Regions from separate parts of the Streptomyces sp. bgisy100 genome, predicted to be linked through region 1. Evidence: riboswitches for the same ligand, from Rfam matches in the RefSeq annotation. Region 1 holds a riboswitch; the other holds the start of a gene.
What was found. A riboswitch is a leader RNA that binds a small molecule or an ion and turns the genes downstream of it on or off. The one in region 1 is predicted to bind cobalamin.

Region 1 (8,319 bases):
CGGCCCGTCATCCCCTGCCGGCCCGTCACGGCGCCCCCGGAGCGACGAAGGGAAGCCCCGGCGGGGGCCCCGACTCGATCAGCCGCAGCAGTGCGTCCGTGTCGGCGTGCTCCTCGATCAGGTCGCCGAGCCGGTCCAGCTGCTCCTCGCGGAGCGCCGCGAAGCAGGTGTCCGGCGCCGGGACGAAGCGCCGCCCGGCCGCCCGCGCGACCCGGCTCAGGAACGCCCGCCGGAACCCGTCGCTCTCCAGCGAGCCGTGCCAGTGCGTCCCCCAGACGGATCCGGTGCGGCAGCCGTCCAGGAACTCCTCGTCCGCCGGCCCGACCTCGGCCACGCCATGGTGGATCTCGTAGCCCTCGACCCATTCGCCGAGCGCCTCGCCCGCCGGCCGGGCCAGTGTCTTCTCCGGCGCGAACCGGACGCGCACGGGCAGCAGTCCCAGCCCGTCCACCGTCCCCGCCCGCGACTCGACCTCGTCCTCGATGCGTTCGCCCAGCATCTGGAAGCCGCCGCAGATGCCCAGCACCGGACGGCCCTCCGCGGCCCGCCGCGCCACCGCGTCGGCGAGGCCGCGCTCCCGCAGCCACGCCAGGGCCCGCACGGTGCCCCGGGTGCCCGGCAGGACCACCAGGTCCGCGTCGGCCAGCTCCTCCGGCCGGTCCACGAAGCGCACCACCACGCCGGGTTCGGCGGCCAGCGCGTCCACATCGGTGAAGTTCGACATCAGCGGCACCGCGGCGACCGCGACCCGCAGGACGTCCTGTCCGTGCGGCGGCGCGACGACCGACTCGCGGACCGTGCCGCGCAGCGACACCCGCAGCCCGTCCTCCTCGTCGATGCCCAGCCCGTGCGCGTACGGCAGGACGCCGAGCGTGCGCCGCCCGGTGAGCCCGTGCAGCATGTCCAGACCGGGCTCCAGCAGGGAGACGTCCCCGCGGAACTTGTTGACCAGATAGCCGGAGACCAGCGCCTGGTCCTCCCGGGCCAGCAGTGCCGTCGTACCGAAGAACGAGGCGAACACCCCGCCGCGGTCGATGTCCCCGACCACGACCACGGGCAGCCGGGCCGCCCGGGCCAGACCCATGTTCACGATGTCCGTGCGCCGCAGGTTGATCTCCGCCGGACTGCCCGCCCCTTCACAGATCACCGCGTCATACGTGCCCCGCAGCTCCTCGAGGCACTCCACCACGGTCTCCAGGAGCTGTCCGCGGTCGGTGTACCGCCGCTGCCGCCCCGGCGCGCCCGAGGCGTCCCCGAAGTAGCCCCGGGCGCTCATCTCCCCGACCGGCTTCCCCAGCAGCACCACCTGACTGCTGCGGTCGCTCCCGGGCTTGAGCAGCACCGGGTTCATCAGGGCGCTCGGCTCGACGCGGGCGGCGGCGGCCTGCATGGCCTGCGCCCGGCCGATCTCCGCGCCCTCCCGGGTGACGAACGAATTCAGCGACATGTTCTGCGCCTTGAAGGGCGCGACAGACACCCCCTTGCGGGAGAGCCACCGGCAGATCCCCGCGGTGACCACGCTCTTCCCGGCGTCGGAGGTGGTGCCGGCGACGAGCAGCCCGCCGCCTCTGTGGTGTGTGTCTCTGTGGTGCGTGTCCGGCCCGTTCATCGGCTCCCCCTTCCGGCGGCCGGGCGCCGCGGGCGGCTCCGCACCAGGCCGCCCGCGACACAGAGCGCGAGGGCCAGGACGTTGACGCGCCGGGACAGCCGGACCGCGCGTTCGATGTCCGGCACCGCCACCGGACGGTTCTCCCCGCCGAGCACCGGCCGGTGTTCGACCCGGCCGCGGTAGGCCAGGGTGCCGCCCAGGCGGACGCCGAGCGCCCCCGCGAAAGCGGACTCGACCGGTCCGGCATTGGGGCTGGGGTGTTGCCGGGCGTCCCGGCGCAGCACCCGCCAGGCGCCCCGCGGATCCGGCCCGGCGAGCACCGCCAGCGCGGCGGTGAGCCGCGAACCGGGGTAGCCCGCGACGTCGTCCAGCCGCGCCGCGGCCCAGCCGAACCGCAGATGGCGCGGCGACCGGTGGCCCACCATCGCGTCGAGGGTGTTGACCGCGCGGAAGCCGACGAGGCCGGGAACTCCGGCGACGGCTCCCCACACCAGGGCTCCCACGACCGCGTCCGAGGTGTTCTCGGCGACCGACTCGACCACGGCGCGGGCGATCTGCTGCCCGTCCAGGGCCTGCGGATCCCGGCCGCACAGATGCGGCAGCCGCTCGCGGGCGACGTCCAGGTCCCCGGCGGCCAGTGCGCCGCCCACGGCGCGCGCCTCCCGGCCCAGCGACGTCCCGCCCAGCACCGCCCAGGTGGCGGCGGCGGTCAGCCCGGCCGTGGCGGCGGGGGAGCGGCGCAGCGTGCGCGCGAGTACGGCGGAGGCCGCGGTGGCGCCTCCGGCGAGCAGGGCGGTGTGCAGCGCCCCGGCTCCGCGGTGGTCGCGCCAGAGCCGGCGCTCGAGCGCCGCGGCGGTCCGGCCGAACGCGGCGACGGGGTGACCGCGCCGCGGGTCACCGAGCACCAGGTCGGCGGCGAAGCCCAGGGCGGTGCCGAGGCCGGCCGCGCCCGCGGCGGCGAGTCCGTGTCGTCCCCTCACCGTGCGATCCGTCCCCTCCGGGCGTGATGGGCACGCATCGGATCAGCCGGCCGTCGCGCCTCGGCGGGAACATCCGGGAACGGCTCTTGGCGTACGGGAACAGCCGGGCATCGCGATCGTCCTCACTCAGGGTCCGCGCCCTGGCTCGACGTACCGGCGGTGAGAGTCTCCTGGCTTCCGGATCGGCGCGTCCCCCGGCCTTCCAGCCCGTCGCTGCGGGCCGTGACATCTCGGGTGGGGGTGCGCTCCCCGGTGACAGTGGCGGGACCGCGCCGGACTTGCACCGGCTTCCTCTCCTGCCGCCGTTGGGCCCCGGCAGTCCACCACGGGCCGCGAAGGCCCGTCAACTTGCGCTTGACCTGCGACGGGAGAGTGTGCCGCGCCCCACAGCGGACGATCGCGCCCGCCCGGGGCGCAAACGACGGTCCGCCGGGCCGGACGGCGCGGGGTGCGCTGTCCGGCCCGGCGGACCGGTTGCGGGCGGGGCCGTTCGCCCCGGCCCGTCAGGCGACGATCAGGTGGATGCCGTACGCCACGGCGGCCAGGCACAGGCCGTAGCAGACGTAGGCGCCGGTCCGGGCCAGGGAGCCGGGGGCGGTCACCGTGGCGGTGCCGTCCGGCTGGGTCCGTGTCCGGCGGGAGGTGCCGACGATGCCGAGGGTGAACAGGCCCACGAGCGCGACGGTCGCCACGAGGCTGACGCCGAAGACCTGGCCGAGAGCTGCCCAGTCGATGTTCATGACGGTGGGTTCCTTACCTAGACCGTGACCTTGGCGGCGGACTGGCCGGCCGGCGCGCTCTGCGGGGCCTTGCCCTGCGCGGCGACGCCGGCGACCGGGGCGCCGGTGGCGGCGTCGGACGCCTCACCGGAGGCCGCGGAGCCGACCGGCGGCGGGGAGACCGTGCGGAGGGCGGCGGTGACGACGCCCGGCGGCTCGGTGGCCCCGGTCTCGTTGACGTTGGTGTGGTCCACCGGCTTGCGGCGGGAGAGCGCCCAGATCGCGCCGCAGGCGACGAGCGCGAGGACGGCGACGGCGGCGACGCCCCAGGTGCCCTGGCCGGCGAGGAGCGCCGCGGCCGCCGCGACGAGACCGGCGGCCGGAAGCGTCAGCCCCCACGCGGCCACCATGCGGCCCGCGGTCGACCAGCGGACGACCCCGCCCTTGCGGCCGAGGCCGGAGCCCATGACCGAGCCGGAGCAGACCTGGGTGGTGGAGAGCGCGAAACCGAGGTGCGAGGAGGCCAGGATGACGGTCGCGGCGCCGGTCTGGGCGGCGAAGCCCTGCGGCGGCTGGATGTCGGTGAGGCCCTTGCCCATGGTGCGGATGATCCGCCAGCCGCCCAGGTAGGTGCCGAGCGCGATGGCGACACCGGCCGAGACGATGACCCACATCGGCGGGTCGGCCTGCGGGGCGAGCGCGCCGCCGGTGATCAGCGCCAGGGTGATGACACCCATGGTCTTCTGCGCGTCGTTGGTGCCGTGTGCCAGGGAGACCAGCGCGGCGGAGGCGATCTGCCCGGCGCGGTAGCCCTTGGCGGTCTCCTGCTCGTCCTGGTTCCGGGCCAGCCGGTAGGTGAGCCGGGTCGCGGCCATCGCGGCGACGCCGGCCACGAGCGGCGCGGCGACGGCGGGGATCAGGACCTTCATGACGACCGCGTCGGCGTTGACGGCGCCGAAGCCGACGGACGCCACGGTCGCGCCGATCAGACCGCCGAACAGAGCGTGCGACGAGCTGGAGGGGAGCCCCGCCAGCCAGGTCAGCAGATTCCAGATGATGGCTCCGACCAGTCCCGCGAAGATCACTTCGGGCCGGATGCCGGACCCCTCGTCGATGATGCCGCCGGAGATCGTCCGGGCGACCTCGATGGAGAGGAAGGCGCCGATCAGGTTGAGGACCGCCGACATCGCCACCGCTGTTCTGGGCTTGAGAGCCCCGGTGGAGATGGTGGTGGCCATGGCGTTGGCGGTGTCGTGGAAGCCGTTCGTAAAGTCGAACACCAAGGCCGTGATGATCACGATCCCGATGAGAAGCGTGATGTGTTCCATTCACCCAGGCAATCAGCTCGTTGGTCAGTGGCACGGCGAACGTAGAGACGGCGAGTGAACGGAAGGTGAACTGAAGGGGTGTTTGGAGTGTCACCCTTTTGGGGCGCCCTGAAGGCGCCGTTCCCCTCCGTCCGCCGGGAGTTCTCCGGAGCGTCGGATTCCGCTGTGGGTGAGCCGTGTGAGCTGCGAGGCCGTGAACGGAGCGCGCTTCGCCCCTCGGGAATCTCTCATGGCCGGCGCGCGGCCGGAAATTGAAGCGGCGCGTGCGGCACCAAGGGGGCGCGACCGGTCGTCGAGGGCGGATGAGAGGGAGCGAAATCGGCGGTTGCGAATCCCTCTATGGGTGCACACCTCGTGCCATATGGAGCACATCACCCCGAGGGTGCATGACACTCCCTCGGGCCCACCTTGGCGTGCCGTTCGTCCCCTTTGGTTCGCTTTCCCGGAGCGGCTTCCGGCCGGGTCGGCGCCCGGTGCGCGAGCCGATGTCCCGTACCTGACAGGATCGGCGGCGGAGGTGAGGGCCTTGACCGAGACCGAGCACGCCCGCATCGAAGAGGCATGGGCCGACCTGGTGGCCACGGCACGGCGGACGGTCGCCGACGGACTCGTGGTCGGTACCTCGGGCAATGTGTCCGTACGCGTCGGCGACACCGTCCTGGTGACCCCGACCGGCGTGCCCTACGACCGGCTCACCCCGCGGGACGCCGTCGGCGTCGGCCTCGACGGCCGGCAGGTGCTCGGGGAGCTGGAGCCGACCAGCGAGGTGCCGATGCACCTGGCCGTCTACCGCAGCACCGACGCCGCCGCGGTGGTGCACACCCACGCCGTCCACGCCACCGCCGTCTCCCTGCTGGTCGACGAGCTCCCGCCGGTCCACTACATGACCGCGGCCCTCGGCGGCCCGGTCCGGGTCGCCCCCTACGCGCTCTACGGCAGCGACGAGTTGGCCGAGAACATGCTCCGGGCGCTCCACGACCGCACCGCCTGTCTGCTGCGCAACCACGGGACCGTCGTGCACGGCGCCACCCTCGCCCAGGCCTACGACCGCACCGCCCAGTTGGAGTGGATGTGCCGGGTCTGGCTGACCGCCCGGTCCGTCCCCGGCCACACGCCGAGCCTGCTGTCCGCCGGCCAACTCCGCGAGGCCGGCGAGAAGCTGCGCGGCTACGGGCAGCCGCGGCAGGACTGACGCCCCGGCACCCGGCGCTCACCCGGCCGCGGACGCCCACTGGCCACCCGCCCCGCCCCCGCTCACACTGAGCGGATGGGCCTGCGAACAGCGGCGGCCGCGGCCGCCCTCACCGTGCTCGGGGCCGGTACGGCCGCCGTGGCGGCCGGCCGGCACGCCAGCGGCGCCGCCCTCGAACCCCATCGGCTGCGCCCGCTGCCCGCCGACCCGCCGCTCACCGTCCACGGCGTCGCCGACGGCCGGATCACCCTGACCCGCAGCCTCACCGCACTGCGGCCCGGCACCTACGGCCTGACCGGCGGCGGGACCCATGCCGTCGTGGGGCCGGTCCTGAAGGGCGTGCCGCACGCACCGGACGTCGTCGTCCGCCGACTGGAGCGGGTCACCCACGGCAGTCCCGGCCCCGGCGCCCGGCTGTGGCTCACCCCGCAGGTGCACATCGGCAACCCGCGCGACGCGCTCGGCCTCGACCACGCCGACGTCGACGTCCCCGGTGACCGCGGGCCGCTCCCAGCCTGGTTCGTGCCCGGGGCCCGCGACACCTGGGTGATCACCGTGCACGGCCTCGGCACCGGCCGCGAACACCCCATGGTCGTCATGCCCTTCCTCCGCCGGCACCGTTTCCCCGTACTGGACCTCGGCCACCGCGGCGACCTGGGAGCCCCCCGTCCCCCGGACGGCATCCAGCACCTCGGCGCCACCGAGTGGCGCGACCTGGACGCGGGCATGAGCTACGCGGCCCGCTACGGCGCGGAGCACATCGTGCTGTACGGCTGGTCCACCGGCGCCACCATGGCGCTCATCGCCGCCGCGCGCTCCCCGCTGCGGCACCTCCTGAGCGGGCTCGTCCTGGACTCCCCGGTCCTGGACTGGCGGGCGACGGTGAGCGCGCTCGCGTCCGCCGCCGGAGCCCCGCGGCCGCTGCTGCCGCTGGCCGTCCGCGCCGCGCAGGGCCGGCTCGGACTCGACGGCGACCTGCTCGGCGGGTCCGCCGATCCGGAGCGCCTGTCCGTACCGGCCCTCCTGCTGCACGGCCCGGACGACACGATCGCCCCCTGGGAGAGCTCCCGGGCGCTCGCCGGGCGCCGGCCCGACCTCGTCACCCTGCACACCGTGCCGCACGCCCCCCACGCGGCGATGTGGAACGCCGGCCCGCAGGGCTACGAGGAGGCCCTGCGGCGCTTCCTGACCCCGCTCATGTGACCGTCCCGCCCTGCTTCCCGGCCCCGCCCGCATGCGCGGATTCCCGCCACGAGGCGCTGCTGGACCAGGAGCCGCCGCCCGGGCCGTCGCGTGCGCGGATTCCGGCGCGCGCGGGGCTTCGGCGGCGCCCGGAGAGGTCCGTGCCCCCGCCCCACACGCCGCTGTGACCTGCGGTTCAGCGCGCGAGAGGCTCCGCCCGCGGATTCCGATTGGGCTTTCGGGCCGTCAGCGGGAAGACTGCTCCCGTGACGTCCCGTACTCCGCGCGACTCCAGGCTCCGCCTCGTCCCCCGACGGCCGATCGCCACCGCTGCCCGACAGGCGGTGACGAACCATCGGGCCCGGCCGGCGCCCCGGCCCCCCGCGGGCACTCCGGCACCCGCGGAGCTGGCACGGCAGGCACGGGCCGGCCTGGCCGGTGCCGTGCGGGTCGCGCGCTGGGCGGACGCCGCGGGCGGCACCGGGCTGCGGCCCGGCGGCGCCGGCGCCCTCGGCGACGACGCGGCCGAACGGGCCGCCGCGGCCCTGCAGTTGACTCCGGCGCAGGCACGGGCCGACTGGGACCGGGCACGCCTCGCCGGCCTCGTCGAACTCTGCGGCGACACCGCCCGCCCCGGCTGGCGGCTCCAGGCGTGGGACGGCGACGACAGCGCCGTGCTGCGCGGCTGGGTCGCGCTCTTCGACGCCTGGTCGCTCGCCCACCCGGTGCCCGCCGCCTTCGCCCCCACCGTCGTCGGCGAAGTGGTGGAGGCCGTTCCGCAGCTCCTCTCCCTGCTGCAGCTCTCGGCCGGGCCCGTGCTGCTGTCCGCGCTGATGGACCTGCTCGAACAGCGCGTCGCCGAACTGCGCACCGAGCGCTGCGAGGTCCCCGCCTACACCGCCGCCGACGCCGCCCCGGCCGGTGCCACCGAAGCGGGCGGCACCGACGCCGGCGCCGGCGGAACCGGAACCGGACGGCGCGTCACCGAGGCCGAACCGCCCGCCGTGGACGGCCCGCCGCCCGCCGCCCTGCTGGACTGGGTCCTCGAAGCCCTGGCCTCCGTCGGCGCACTCACCCTCGACGGCGACCAGGCCACGCTCACCCCGCTGGGCAACTGGGCCGTCTGGGTCAAGCTCGAACAGATCTGTGTGGCCGCCCAGAGCCCGGCGGGCAACATCGAGCAGTCCGCCGAGGACATGCTGCGCGGCTGCGCCCGGCTCACCCCCGGGCCCGCCCGCGCCGAGTACCGCGCCTGGCTCGCGGCCCGCCCGGTGGGCAGCGCCGTGAGCGAACTTCTCGCGGCGGCCCG
Region 2 (4,072 bases), on a different contig from region 1:
CGTCCCGATCCCGGACAACCCGCTGGGCCACACGCTGGTGCACCTTCTGGACACCGGCCGCGGACCGGTTCTGATCGACACCGGCTGGGACGACCCGGCCTCCTGGGACACCCTCGTCGCCGGACTCGCGGCGTGCGGCACGTCCGTCACCGAGCTGCACGGCGTGCTCGTCACCCACCATCACCCCGACCACCACGGGCTCTCCGGGCGGGTGCGCGAGGCGTCGGGGGCCTGGATCGCGATGCACCCCGCGGACACGCGGGTCGTGCGCCGGGTCCGCGCGGCCCGGCCCGCGCTCTGGCTCGACCACCTGATCGGGAAGCTCGAAGCCGCCGGGGCGCCGGAGGATCATCTGCGTCCGCTGCGCGCGGCCCGGGGGTCCGGCCGGGATCCGGCGCTGCCCGGTCTGCGGGCCGCACTGCCCGACCGCGCCGTCGTCCCCGGCGAACTGCTCGATCTGCCGGGCCGGAGACTGCGGGCCGTCTGGACGCCCGGGCACACCCCCGGCCATGTCTGCCTGCACCTGGAGGAGGACCATCCGGCCGCCGGGCGGACGGGCCACGGCCGGCTGTTCTCCGGCGACCACCTGCTGCCCACCATCAGTCCGCACATCGGCCTCTACGAGGACCCCGACGCCGTCACGGTCACCGACCCGCTCGGGGACTACCTCGACTCCCTGGAGCGGATCGGCCGCCTCGCCCCGGCCGAGGTGCTGCCCGCCCACCAGTACGCCTTCCCGGACGCGGCGGCCCGGGTGCGGCAGCTCCTGGCGCACCACGAGGCGCGGCTGGCCGGGCTGCGGGACCTCCTGCGGGCCCGCGCGCTCACCCCGTGGCAGCTGGCCGAGGCCATGGAGTGGAACCGGCCCTGGGAGCAGATCTCCCCCGGGTCACGGAACATCGCCGTCTCGGAGGCGGAGGCGCATCTGCGGCGCCTGGTGACGCTGGGACGGGCGGAGCCGGTGCCGGGCAGCGAGCCGGTGACGTACCGGGCGGTGTGAGGGGAGTTCCCGGGCGGCGGGCGGTGAGAGGGAGCCGGGCGGACGGTCGGGCGGTGCGACCCCGTGGGGCGGTGCGGGGGCGCGTGCGCGGCGGGTCGGTACGAGGCGGGGCGGGGCGCGCCGTGTGCCGGGCGGCGCGGGGGCGGGGCCGGCGGGGTGCGGGGCCGGCGGGGTGCTGGGGCGGGTGCGGGGCCGGCGGGGTGCTTGGGCGGGTTCCGATGCACCCCCGGGCGGCTCGGGACATCGGGCGCCCATGGGCCCCTTGCTACGGGCCGGTAGAGTGTGCCAGTCGATACCGCATCCCTCAGGGGAAAGCCGGTGCAATTCCGGCACTGACCCGCAACCGTGAGGCGCCGCGACGGCGTCGAGTCGGAGTGCCCTGGCGGATGTGACCGGCTCCTGTCTCCGGACGGGCCGTCCCACGGCCGCGCCCGGGGACCGGCACCGTCGAGGAATACGGAGCCGGAGCCCGGTGCCCCGCCGCGTGCGCACGCTCCCGTCCGCACGGCCGCGCGGTGCGCAGCGGATCCGGCCGCGTCCGCTCACCGAAAGGCACCGCCCGATGCTGCATCACCCCGGGGAGATATCCCCGCGCCCCCGGCCGGGCGGTCCGTCCCGGCACAGCAGACTGCGTCGCGCCGTCGCGCTGACGGCCGCCTCCGCCGCCCTGTGCGTGACCGCCGCTCCGGCCGCGTCCGCCGCCGACTCACCGAAGCCCGCGGCTCCGGCGAAGCTCCCGGCCGGGCTGTACGGCACCAAGGACCCGAAGTTCGACGCCGTCTGGCGGCAGTCGGTGGCCCTGATCGCCCAGGACACGGTGAAGGTCACGCCGGCCCCCGAGGCCGTGGACTGGCTGGCCGGCCAGCAGTGCGCTTCGGGCGGCTTCGCGGAGTTCCGCGCGGACGCGGACCAGGAGTGCGACAAGAAGACTCCGGTGGACAGCAACGCGACCGCACTCGCGGTGCAGGCGCTGGCCGCGCTCGGCGGCCACGGCGACGCCGTGAAGAAGTCCGTGAACTGGCTGAAGTCCCTGCAGAACAAGGACGGCGGCTGGAGCTACTTCCCCGGTGACCCGAGCGACGCCAACTCCACCTCGCTGGTGATCGGCGCGCTCATCGCGGCGGGGGAGAATGCGTCGGATGTGAAGCCCCGGAAGGGGAAGACGTCGGCGTACGAGGCGCTGGACGGATTCCTGCTCGGCTGCGACGCCGACAAGGATGAGCGCGGAGCCTTCGCCTACCAGCCGGACAAGAAGGGCAAGCTCGCGCCCAACGCGGACGCGACCGCGGCCGGGGCGCTCGCCCTGGTCGGCAGGGGACTGCAGCTGGGTCCGCCCATCAAGAGCGCCGCCCAGCACGCCGAGCCGCTCGACTGCGGATCCGCTGACGCGAAGGACGAGCCGGCCACGGAGGCGAAGGCCGCCGCCTCCGCCGCGTACCTCGCCACGGCCATGAAGAAGACCGACGGGCATCTGACGGCCGTCGCCCCGGGCGCCGACAAGCCCGCCCCGGACTACGCCAACACGGCGGACGCGGTCATCGCCCTGGCGGCCGGCGGCTACCTGGACGCCGCCCGCTCCCCCCTCACCTGGCTGGAGCGGCACTCCCGGACCTGGTCGAAGGACAACCCGGCGGGCCTGGGCTCGCTGATCATCGCCGCCCACGCGACCGGCGCCGACCCGCGGGACTTCGGCGGGCGGGACCTGGTCCGGCAGCTGAACGCCACCGGTCCGAAGCCGGCGGCGCAGGCCCCGGAAGACGGCGGCGACGCGCAGGACGCCAAGGAGGGCGGTTCGGACGGCATGTCGACGGCCTGGACGGTCGGCGCGTTCCTGGTCGCGGGCATCGGGATCGGCTTCCTGCTGAGCGGCCGCAAGAAGAAGGCGTAGGCATGGTGGTGGGCGTGCGCGGTGCGGCGGAGCGGGGCGGGAGCGTGACGGTGTCGGGGATCGAGGGCGAACACGGATCCGGGCTCGTACCCGGGCAGGCATCCGGCCCGGTAACCGGGCACGCATCCGGCCTCGGCCGTGAGCACCGGACGGGGTTCCGGTCTCTGTTCCTGATGTGGTTCCGAATGGGGTTCCGGTCGTCGTTCCGGTCGCGGTCCGGCCGTCCGGCCCCGGCCCGGGTCGCTGTCGCGGCCGTCGTGGCCGGGGCCGCGCTCGCCGTGCTCGGCGCCGCGCCCGCCCACGCCCAGGGCTACCGCTACTGGTCGTTCTGGGACCGGAAGGGCGGGAACTGGGTGTACGCCACCCAGGGCCCGGCCACCGAACGCCCCGCGGACGGCGAGGTGCGCGGCTTCCGCTTCGCCGTCAGCGCGGATTCCAAGGATGCCGAACAGCCGCGCGGCTCGGCCCGTTTCGACACCGTCTGCGCCGGTACCTCCACCAAGGCGGGCGGCAAGCGCGTCGCGGTCGTGCTGGACTTCGGCACGGCCGCGGACGCGCCCGACGGCGAGCACCCGCCGACGTCCCGTACGGAGTGCGCGAGCGTCCCTCAGGACGCGACGGCCGCGGAGGTGCTGGCGGCGGTGGCGAAGCCGCTCCGCTACGACTCCGGCGCCCTGCTCTGCGCCGTCTCCGGCTATCCGAAGAAGGGCTGCGGCGAACAGGTCGCCGACGGCGGGGGCGAGTCGAGCAAGAGCGACGGCCCGGCCGGGAAGTCCGCGTCCGCGGGCTCCCCGTCCTCGTCGGAGACGGACGGCGGTGACGACGGCCCGTCCGTCGGACTGATCGCCGGTCTCGCCGCCGTACTGGCCCTCGGTGCCGCCGCCGGGTGGCAGGCCCGTCGTCGCCGCGGATGAGCAGCGAGCACGGCCGGGCGCCCGCGCGGGCCCCGGAGACGGACACCCGGACCTCCGCACCGGCACAGCGGTCCCGCCCCGGGTGGGCCCGGAAGCTCCCCACGGGCCGGCGGGCGCCGGAGGCGACGCGCAGCAACGCCCTGCATGCCGGGGCGTGGTGGCTGTGGGCCCTCGGGCTCGCCACCGCGGCGTCCCGGACCACCAACCCGCTGCTGCTGGGTCTGATCGTGGCCGTCGCGGGCTATGTCGTGGCCGTGCGCCGCACCGACG

Region 2: another riboswitch for cobalamin. It lies ahead of AC3EQ1_RS28380 (SCO2321 family membrane protein); the one in region 1 lies ahead of AC3EQ1_RS09310 (cobalamin biosynthesis protein).

What each region holds. Positions count from the first base shown of each region.
Region 1 is NZ_JBYITE010000010.1:9,807-18,125, reverse strand. Features, by position in the region: gene AC3EQ1_RS09315 (cobyric acid synthase) at 26-1,609, opposite strand; gene AC3EQ1_RS09310 (cobalamin biosynthesis protein) at 1,606-2,589, opposite strand; cobalamin riboswitch at 2,754-2,882, opposite strand; gene AC3EQ1_RS09305 (hypothetical protein) at 3,093-3,329, opposite strand; gene AC3EQ1_RS09300 (inorganic phosphate transporter) at 3,347-4,636, opposite strand; gene AC3EQ1_RS09295 (class II aldolase/adducin family protein) at 5,163-5,828, shown strand; gene AC3EQ1_RS09290 (alpha/beta hydrolase family protein) at 5,904-7,031, shown strand; gene AC3EQ1_RS09285 (hypothetical protein) at 7,277-8,319, shown strand, end outside.
Region 2 is NZ_JBYITE010000062.1:9,481-13,552, forward strand. Features, by position in the region: gene AC3EQ1_RS28375 (Strvi_7410 family MBL fold metallo-hydrolase) at 1-1,000, shown strand, start outside; adenosylcobalamin-variant (AdoCbl-variant) riboswitch at 1,294-1,388, shown strand; gene AC3EQ1_RS28380 (SCO2321 family membrane protein) at 1,563-2,888, shown strand; gene AC3EQ1_RS28385 (SCO2322 family protein) at 3,074-3,802, shown strand; gene AC3EQ1_RS28390 (CbiQ family ECF transporter T component) at 3,799-4,072, shown strand, end outside.